3 regions of the Brevibacillus sp. AG162 genome follow, and region 1 is predicted to be linked to each of the others. Evidence: riboswitches for the same ligand, from Rfam matches in the RefSeq annotation. Region 1 holds a riboswitch; each other region holds the start of a gene.

Region 1 (3,164 bases):
CTGCTACCTTTTACCCTGAGAATCGTCAACCGATTACACAGTACTTCGGGAATGGCGATACGATAACGGTTCCGGTCAAGGCAGGAAGAATGAACATCCGCTTAATGCGCAGTGGAGGCGTCAACAACGCTTTTACATACGTGTTGACGAGTAAATTTTTGATCAATCCTGACCGAAATGAACCGAACGATACACAAGAAACGGCCAGACCGCTTGTAGGGAACCAAATCAGTGTGACAGGCAATTTTCATGATGAAGGCGATCAGGATTGGTTCTCCTACTACGTTCGTGAGTACGGGCATTTAGATGTTTCTGTTAGCCCTGACAACAAGCGAGTGGATTTGTTGCTGGGTCTTGGTAAACAAGCGCCCGGCCAGAAATCAGTAGTCTGGGATCCTCTATACGATAATGGGACAAAGGACAATCCGACAGAGCGGGTTAGTAAAGAGGTTTCCCCGGGTAAATATTACATCCGTGTGAGCGAGTATTCGCGGAATGCAGTCAATGGCGAATACCAGCTGGATTTGGGATACACGCCAGTTAAAAAAGATTTCAATGAGCCGAATGATACCTATCAAAAAGCGTCTCCGTTAAGCGGTGGGACAGTGATGTCAGGAACAATTCCGACAGCAACTGATTCCGACTGGTTCCAATTTACTGTCAATAGCGAATCATACGTGACATTCCGAGCGCCGTATATTCCTGTGGAGAGTGGCTTTCGTTTCGCACTCTACAGTGATCGAAACATGAACTATGCACTTGCTTCGACGAATGAGGTAGCCGAGCTTTCCAATAGTGGGAAGGACATTATCGGGGTGCGCTTGCAGCCGGGAAAATACTATGTACGCCTCAATAGCGGTACTGCGTTCAAATATGATTCGTACCGACTCACGGTGACGCAGCAGAAATTGGTAGCTGGGTATCGCGATATTTCGGACCACTGGGCGCGCTCAGAGATCGTCAGACTAAGCTCTCGCGGTATAGTAAATGGATTTAATGATGCGTCGTTCAAGCCGAATCAGGCAGTGACCCGTGCAGAGTTTGCGACGATGCTGCTTAAATCGATGCGTGCGACCGGTTCCAAGGTAGCGACTACCTACACAGGAAAAACGGCCTTCCGGGATATGCCAAAGCGGCACTGGGCGTATCACAATCTAGGTGTAGCCTATCAGTTAGGAATATTGAAAGGGTACCCGAAGAATGAAATGAAGCCGGATCAGCCGATATCGCGTGCAGAGATGGCGGTAATGATCGCGCGGGCACGTGATGTTTTGATGTATAACCGTGGTACCTCGAATTATCAGGATGTGCCAACGAGTCATTGGGCTTCTCCTGCCATTGAGGCTTTGACATCTAAAAATTGGCTCAGTGGGTACGGATCTTCCTTTAAACCGAATGGAAGGGCAACTCGCGCCGAGGTAGTTGTGGTACTTTCCAAAGCTTATCAATTATAAGTAAAATTTTTCCTATTGACATCTCTGAAAAAAACAATTATTCTATTATCCGTAATGGATACTCTTATCCAGAGCAGGCGGAGGGACTGGCCCTATGAAGCCCGGCAACCGATCTCGAGCGGTGCTAACCAGCAGAACGGACATCTGTTCTGGCCGATAAGAGGATGAAGGAAGCAAAAAACGCTCAAACCTTTTCCTCCTAAAAATGGAAAAGGTTTTTTATTTGCGTTTTCGTAGATAAAATCCTGACTCGGCTACCACACTATTTGTATGAGGTCAAAGGAGGTATTTTCTCATGGCTTTGCAAAAAGGTCGTCGTCTGTTTACATCCGAATCTGTAACTGAAGGACATCCGGATAAAATTTGTGACCAAATTTCCGACTCCATCTTGGATGCGATCCTGTCCAAAGATCCAAACGCTCGCGTAGCTTGCGAAACTTCCGTAACTACTGGTTTGGTTCTCGTAGCAGGTGAAATCACTACAAACACTTATGTGGATATCCAAAAGCTCGTTCGTGAAACCATTCGTGAAATCGGTTATGACCGTGCAAAATTCGGTTTTGACGCTGACACTTGCGGTGTTATTACTGCAATTGGCGAGCAGTCCGCTGACATTGCACTTGGTGTAGACCAAGCATTGGAAGCACGCGAAGGCAAAATGACTGACGCTGAGATCGAAGCAATTGGTGCTGGTGACCAAGGTTTGATGTTTGGTTTTGCTTGCAATGAAACACCTGAGCTGATGCCACTTCCGATCAGCATGTCCCACCAATTGGCTCGTCGTTTGACTGAAGTACGTAAAAACGGAACACTTGGTTACCTCCGTCCTGACGGAAAAACACAAGTAACTGTTGAGTACGATGGCGACAAACCAGTTCGTATCGATACCATCGTTATTTCTACCCAACATGCTCCTGAAACAACTTTGGAGCAAATCAAGCAAGATCTGGTTGAACACGTAATCAAACCAGTTGTTCCAGCTGAACTGTTGGACGCTGAAACCAAATACTTCATCAACCCAACTGGCCGTTTCGTAATTGGCGGACCACAAGGGGATGCTGGCTTGACTGGCCGCAAAATCATCGTAGATACTTACGGCGGTTATGCTCGTCATGGCGGCGGTGCGTTCTCCGGTAAAGATCCGACAAAAGTTGACCGTTCCGGTGCTTACGCAGCTCGTTATGTAGCGAAAAACATCGTGGCTGCTGGCCTCGCAGACAAATGCGAAGTGCAAGTTGCTTACGCAATTGGTGTAGCACAACCAGTTTCCATCGCAGTAGATACATTCGGTACAGGCACTATTTCCGAAGAAGATCTGGTGAAATTGGTTCGCAAACACTTCGACCTGCGTCCTGCTGGTATCATCAAGCAGCTTGACCTGCGTCGTCCTATCTACAAACAAACAGCTGCATATGGCCACTTCGGACGCAATGACCTGAATGTTCCTTGGGAGCAAACAGACAAAGCAGAAGTTCTGAAGCAAGAGGCTGCTCAACTGTAATATTCAACGACATAAAAAGAGCCTGGTGTTGCTACTGGGCTCTTTTTCATGTTAGGAGCTAAGTCATCCAATTATTGGGTCAAATGTTGCACAGGAATTTGTATGACTGTGTCGAATCTCCTAGTGAGGAAGTAGAGGAGGGGTTTTTTTGCCGAACAGAAGGCTCTTCCTGATCGTGTTTCTAACTTTTTTGTTTTTTGCAGTGGCTA
Region 2 (3,164 bases), on a different contig from region 1:
TTGCAGCTTGGCCATGTTGTACGTGGTAGCCGGACAAATATCCGGGCACTTGGTAAACATAAACTCCACCAGTCTTACCTTGCCAGCACTTTCATTAAATGTATAGGTTGTTCCGTCACTGTTGTCCAAGGTGAAGTCTGCGATGGGCTTCAACACTTCGATCTTTTCTTGTGTCATGTACTTATAACCAAATACTCCGACGATAGCCAAAATGATAATACCAGCTAATACAGGAAACCAATGTTTCTTCATCGCAGATTCCTGCTGCAATTGTGTTCCTTCACTCATGGGTTGCTTCCTCCCTGCTTGTCCCATGCGTGATGCCTCCTGATTCACGCGGGAGGCATTCACACTGTTTCTTTACCATCTTACTGTTCCACTTCACCTGGCCATGCGAGCATGCCGCCAACCATATTCGCCACGTCATACCCTTGTGCACTCAAATACTCTGTAGCTGTATTGCTTCTGGCACCACTGCGGCAAACCATCACAATCGGAATGTTCTTATCCAGCTCATCGATACGGTGCGGCAAAAAGCCGAGTGGGATCAGCTTTGCCTCTTTGATGTGACCTGCATTCCACTCATCGACTTCGCGTACATCAATGACTTGCAGTTCCTCTTTGGCTTCCAGCTTTTCCAACAGCTCTTGTGGTGTAATTTCTTTTACTCCATGGCTCATCGCTATTTATCCTCCTATATGTACGATCAGATCAGTTGTAACCACCTCCATGATATCACACGCTTTTTTACTTTTCTAACGCGAAGAGCACCTGGCTTCACCTATGCGCTCTTGCTCCCTATTTTCTACCATTATCTCCCATTTCGCTGCGGCAGTAGCCACACGGGATGTGAACAGCTTGAGACAAAACCGTTACAAATTAATGGCATGAGTGAACACCTTTCATCCATATATACACAAAATCCTCCCCGATAACTGTATATTTCACATTGACAGCGAGGTTTTATTTTCATACAATTACGACAACAATCATTATCATCAAGAGCGGTGGAGGGACAGGCCCTACGAAACCCGGCAACCAGCAAACTAGCTGCATGGTGCCAATTCCTGCAGAATCCAGTGATTCTGAGAGATGAACAAAAGCCCGTGCATGATCGGAGCCCTTCTTCTTCTCAGGAGAATGCTCCGTTTTTTTATTAGCCGATTTCCATAGTAAAAGGAGAGATGGACATGTCCGATCAACAACAATGGAAGCCAGAAACACTTGCGGTTCACGGCGGGCAGGAGGTTGACCCTGTAACAGGCTCACGTGCTGTTCCGATCTATCAGACGACCTCCTATGTTTTCCGCGATACAGAGCATGCAGCGAATCTGTTTGGCTTAAAAGAGTTTGGGAATATCTATACACGCATCATGAATCCGACGCAGGATGTGTTTGAGAAGCGTGTTGCCCTGCTCGAAGGTGGTGTTGGTGCACTCGCGACCGCATCCGGGCAAGCTGCCATTACATTCGCCATCTTGAATATTGCGCATGCAGGAGACGAGATTGTTGCTTCCAGCAGCCTCTACGGCGGTACCTACAACCTGTTCGCTCACACGCTTCCCCGCCTCGGTATCAAGGTTCATTTTGCTGATCAATCCAATCCGGAAAATTTCCGTGCCTCTATCAATGAAAAGACAAAAGCCGTGTTTTGCGAGACAATCGGCAATCCGCGCATTGATGTCGCCGATATTGAGGCCATCGCCGATATTGCCCACGAAAATGGCGTACCTTTAATCGTAGACAACACCTTCGCGACTCCGATTTTGTGCCGTCCTTTTGAGCACGGGGCCGATATTGTCGTGCACTCCACCACCAAATTCATCGGCGGCCACGGAACAGCCATTGGCGGTATCATCGTAGACTCAGGAAAATTCGACTGGAACAACGGGAAATTCCCTGGCTTGACTACACCAGATCCAAGCTACCATGGTGTCGTCTATACAGAAGCTGTTGGTCCACTCGCCTATATTATCAAGGCACGCGTCCAGCTCCAGCGCGATATCGGCGCTGCCGTCGCTCCGATCAACTCGTTCTTGTTCCTGCAAGGATTAGAAACCTTGCATCTGCGCATCGAGCGGCATAGCCAGAACGCCTTGGCAGTAGCCCAGTTCCTCGCCAATCACTCTGCTGTAGAGTGGGTGAATTATCCGGGACTGGAATCAGACTCTCAGCATGAATTGGCACAAAAATATTTTCCAAAAGGTGCTGGCGCGATCCTGACATTTGGAATTCGCGGTGGCGTTGAGGCAGGAAAAACATTGATCGAGTCAGTGAAGCTGTTCTCCCATCTCGCAAATGTAGGGGACTCCAAGTCACTCATCATTCATCCAGCGAGCACAACACATCAGCAGATGACGGAAGAAGAGCAGGCAGCCGCCGGAGTGACCCCGGGACTTATTCGCCTCTCCGTCGGCACAGAGTCGATCGACGATATCATTTCTGATTTGGAGCAAGCGCTGCAGCGTGCGTCGAAATTATCCACGGTAGGCTAGCCATACCTTTGACAGGACAGAAGAATCACGTGATCTCTTCGGATAGAGATTGGTGATTCTTCTTTTCCTTTTCTATTTTCGTTCGAAAAATATTGAATTTTACATTCGGAATTTATAAAATACATAATCATGTACAAATTTTGGAAGGATGGTCACATGAAAATTTTGAACATTGGCAGTGAACGAACAACTTATCGGGTGGAGGTCACGTACTCTCCTTTATTCGAAGCTTCCTTGGGAATCGCTGCCGCTACCTACGATCAATTGCATCACACGATGGAACACCCTCCTGCCTACTGGCGTCAACTGTTGGACGAGCTGTCCCCTTCTGTACGGCAAGAGGTCGACTATGCGAAGGAGCACAATACGTGGAAGACGCTTTTGCAACTGCTCGATCTTTGCCCTTTCGCTGATCTGGATTCCTTTCTCTCGTATGTCAGAGAGCTCTCAACAGAACAGCTCCGATACGAGGCCCTCCCTTATCTAGGTGAAAACATGCAGGATGCACGGCGGAATGCTGCACGAGGAAGCAAAGACGCTTGCGCCGCTTTGCAGAAAGCGTGCCGCGCGCACCTCTTTTTTGAATCGTATATCGGACATATGACTTCCGTGGATGCAGAAGAGCTGCGAGGTCATATTCTCCGATTGATGGAAGGCTGGTATACCACT
Region 3 (3,164 bases), on a different contig from region 1:
CGATCAGGCCTGATCTAGACTCTGGCAAAAGGACATTCCAGACGATCTGCCAATTGGAAGCCCCCATAGATTGTGCGGCCTCAATCACGCCTTTATCAATCTCACGCAGCGAGGTTTCCACCAAACGCGCGAAAAACGGAGCGGCACCAAATACAAGCGGCGGAATGGCACCCAGTACGCCGAGTGAGGTTCCTACGATCATTTTCGTCACAGGAATCAGCAGGATCATCAAAATGATAAACGGTACCGAACGCAATACGTTGACAACGAATGATGCGATCGTATAAAAAGTGCGGTTTTGCAGAAGCTGTCCGCGTGAAGTCAAAAACAGAATGATGCCCAACGGCAAACCAATCAGGACGGTAAACAGAGTGGAGAAGCCGAGCATCGTGAGCGTGTCCATCGTACCTTCGCCGATTTCAGCCCAATCCACATTTTCGAATGTCCAGTCCATTTATATCACCTCTACTTCCAAGCCACGTTGGCGCAGCGTCTCAATGGTCTTTTGATTCTGTGCGACATCGCCTTCCAGCTCGATCACCAACTGACCATACGGCGTATCTTTCATACGGGAGATCGTTCCCTGCAAAATACTGAACACCGTACCTGTCTCTTGCATCGTTTGGAACAGGATCGGCTGGTACGTTTTTTCTCCGAGGAAGGTGACACGAGCAATCGTGCGGTTCCCCGAAGCCTTTTCGTGCTCGACTGCTTCGCGCAGCTCTGTAGAATCCGCTACTTGCTCCACGAATTCCTGTGTCGTTGGATGCTTCGGACGAAGGAATACATCCAGTACGTTACCCGACTCGACGATCTTTCCTCCATCAATCACGCCGACACGATCACAAATAGAGCGAATGACGTGCATCTCGTGGGTAATCAACACAATGGTCAAGCCCAGCTTGCGGTTGATATCCAAGAGGAGTGCGAGAATGGAATTCGTTGTCTGCGGATCGAGAGCCGAGGTAGCTTCGTCACAGAGCAGCACTTTTGGATCATTCGCGAGCGCACGGGCGATCCCGACACGCTGCTTCTGTCCGCCAGACAGCTGAGACGGATATTTGTCCTTATGTGCCTCTAACCCAACCAGCTTCAGCAGCTCGTTTACTTTCTTATCAATTTCTGCCTTCGGACGCTTTGCCAGCTTGAGCGGGAACGCGACATTTTCGCCGACTGTCGAAGAAGACAGCAAGTTGAAGTGCTGAAAAATCATGCCGATTGCGCGGCGCTTTTCTTGCAGCTTGCCTTCATCCAGCTTTGTTAAATCGACGCCGTCTACAATAACTTCCCCTGAAGTTGGGCGCTCTAGCAAATTGATGCACCGGATCAATGTACTTTTCCCTGCACCAGAGTGTCCGATAATCCCGTATATTTCACCTTGCTCTATGGAAAGGTCGATCCCCGTTAACGCTGGGATGGTTTTACCTTGTACTTGATAGCTTTTATGCAAATGACGCAGTTGGATCAACGCATCCACCTCCCGACCACAATCTTGATAAAATATGAAAACCCCTTTTTCATAAACGAAAAAGGGGCTGCAACGCAATGTATACGTTCGCATCCACCCTTCTCATCTACACAAGATCCAAACAATCCTGTAGGAATTGGCACCGCGACGTTCATTCGAAAATGAACCGGCTGCCGGGCTTCATAGGGCCTGTCCCTCCGCCTCTCTTGATAAGAAAGATATCTACGTATATTATGTTCGTTTTTTCTCTTTCATGATGATACAAAACGGATTATATCCTTTTTGAAAATATCACGTCAATAGTAATAGTAGGAAAAGTTTTTTTGTATCACACTTAGTCCATTACACCATTACGGGTAACTGTCGCCTTTACTTGAAATTCAAACTTCGCCTTTTTGTACTTCTCTCTCCATTCATCCATAGCCATTTTCTCTTTTCCCCTCACGTTTGCCTTATAGACAATGCCAAAGCCAGTCGGGTCGACCTCCAAATCTTGGAGCTTTTTCATGACTATCCTTGCTTGTCTTACTAATTCCTTCTCCAGGGCCTCCTCCATCTTCCTCATCAACCTCGGATTATCCAGCTTAATCGGAACGGTCAGCTCCAAAATGCGGGCTTTTAGATGGATATTCACTTTGAATTTTGGTGGATCAACCTGTTCCAATTGGACTTTTGACTCGCTGTTGATCGTATCAAAGACTAATTGCACCTCTTCTTTTTCTCCCGCTGGGCTGTTTGGAGTCATATTAAAAGTTTTAGCAGGGACTGATATCTCATAGCTGCCCGTCTTGTACTTGCCCCGAATCAGCTTTAAGATAAATGCTTCGCTGGGAGAAATCGAATCAATATATTTATCTCCTTTAAACAACGCCACGCCTTTGATAACAATTTCGTCTCCTTTGCGTGATACATAGGGCATTTGCGAATCGATTCCCTCGTCATAATAGGCTCGAATAAATTCATGAATCGTTGAGGATGGGATTTTCTCACCTTTGATATTTTGATCGATCATCCGATACATGTACGTTCCAATATTGCCCTGTGATTTATAGGGATATGTCAGTAATTCATATGTCTCCCCCTCGTACACACAAAGGAAGATTCTGCTTGAGAGCGATGGATCGCGGTACAGCGTATCGATTAGGCTTCCGATTCCTGCCTTGGCCATATCCTTTCCATAGAGCGCTACCCGCAACTGGCCTGCCAAGACACGTTTGTCCGACTGCAAGTTTGTCTTATCCCTTATGCCCTTGCTCGTCTCTCCAACATCAGACATTATCTGCATTTTTTCTTTTGCCTCGGGATTAATGGAGGGCATTACAATGGTTGCCCGAATATTTCTATCTTTTGTCAGGTCGTATCCAACCAGGGTTACGAGACCTGTTTCATCAAAAATTTGTTGATTAGAGCACCCCGCAACTGAAAAAAGGAGCACAAGCAAAAGGGTAAACCCTCTCTTCTCGATCAACCATCCCTTATTTTGGCACCGATACATCAGCAGATTCCTCCTTGACTCCACCTGTCCCCTGCCTCCAAGCTACCAACAGGTAAAGAACATAAGGATACGCATAAGCCAGATACATCCCAATCTGGCCGTAAATATCGTTCATTGTGTTCATTTCCTCTCTAGTGACAATGAACAGCGAAGATATGAATATGATCGGCAATATACTATACAAGATATTTCTCATATTCC

The links. A riboswitch is a leader RNA that binds a small molecule or an ion and turns the genes downstream of it on or off. The one in region 1 is predicted to bind S-adenosylmethionine.
Region 2: another riboswitch for S-adenosylmethionine. It lies ahead of FB479_RS26300 (homocysteine synthase); the one in region 1 lies ahead of metK (methionine adenosyltransferase).
Region 3: another riboswitch for S-adenosylmethionine. It lies ahead of FB479_RS26215 (methionine ABC transporter ATP-binding protein); the one in region 1 lies ahead of metK (methionine adenosyltransferase).

What each region holds. Positions count from the first base shown of each region.
Region 1 covers NZ_VFNO01000004.1:440,528-443,691, forward strand. The annotation lists gene FB479_RS15840 (S8 family peptidase) at 1-1,454, shown strand, start outside; SAM riboswitch class I at 1,516-1,617, shown strand; gene metK (methionine adenosyltransferase) at 1,750-2,955, shown strand; gene FB479_RS15850 (polysaccharide deacetylase family protein) at 3,104-3,164, shown strand, end outside.
Region 2 covers NZ_VFNO01000012.1:77,627-80,790, forward strand. The annotation lists gene FB479_RS26290 (SCO family protein) at 1-288, opposite strand, end outside; gene FB479_RS26295 (rhodanese-like domain-containing protein) at 369-680, opposite strand; SAM riboswitch class I at 993-1,099, shown strand; gene FB479_RS26300 (homocysteine synthase) at 1,191-2,495, shown strand; gene FB479_RS26305 (ArsR/SmtB family transcription factor) at 2,652-3,164, shown strand, end outside.
Region 3 covers NZ_VFNO01000012.1:59,950-63,113, forward strand. The annotation lists gene FB479_RS26210 (methionine ABC transporter permease) at 1-454, opposite strand, end outside; gene FB479_RS26215 (methionine ABC transporter ATP-binding protein) at 455-1,468, opposite strand; SAM riboswitch class I at 1,568-1,684, opposite strand; gene FB479_RS26220 (Ger(x)C family spore germination protein) at 1,803-2,963, opposite strand; gene FB479_RS26225 (GerAB/ArcD/ProY family transporter) at 2,944-3,164, opposite strand, start outside.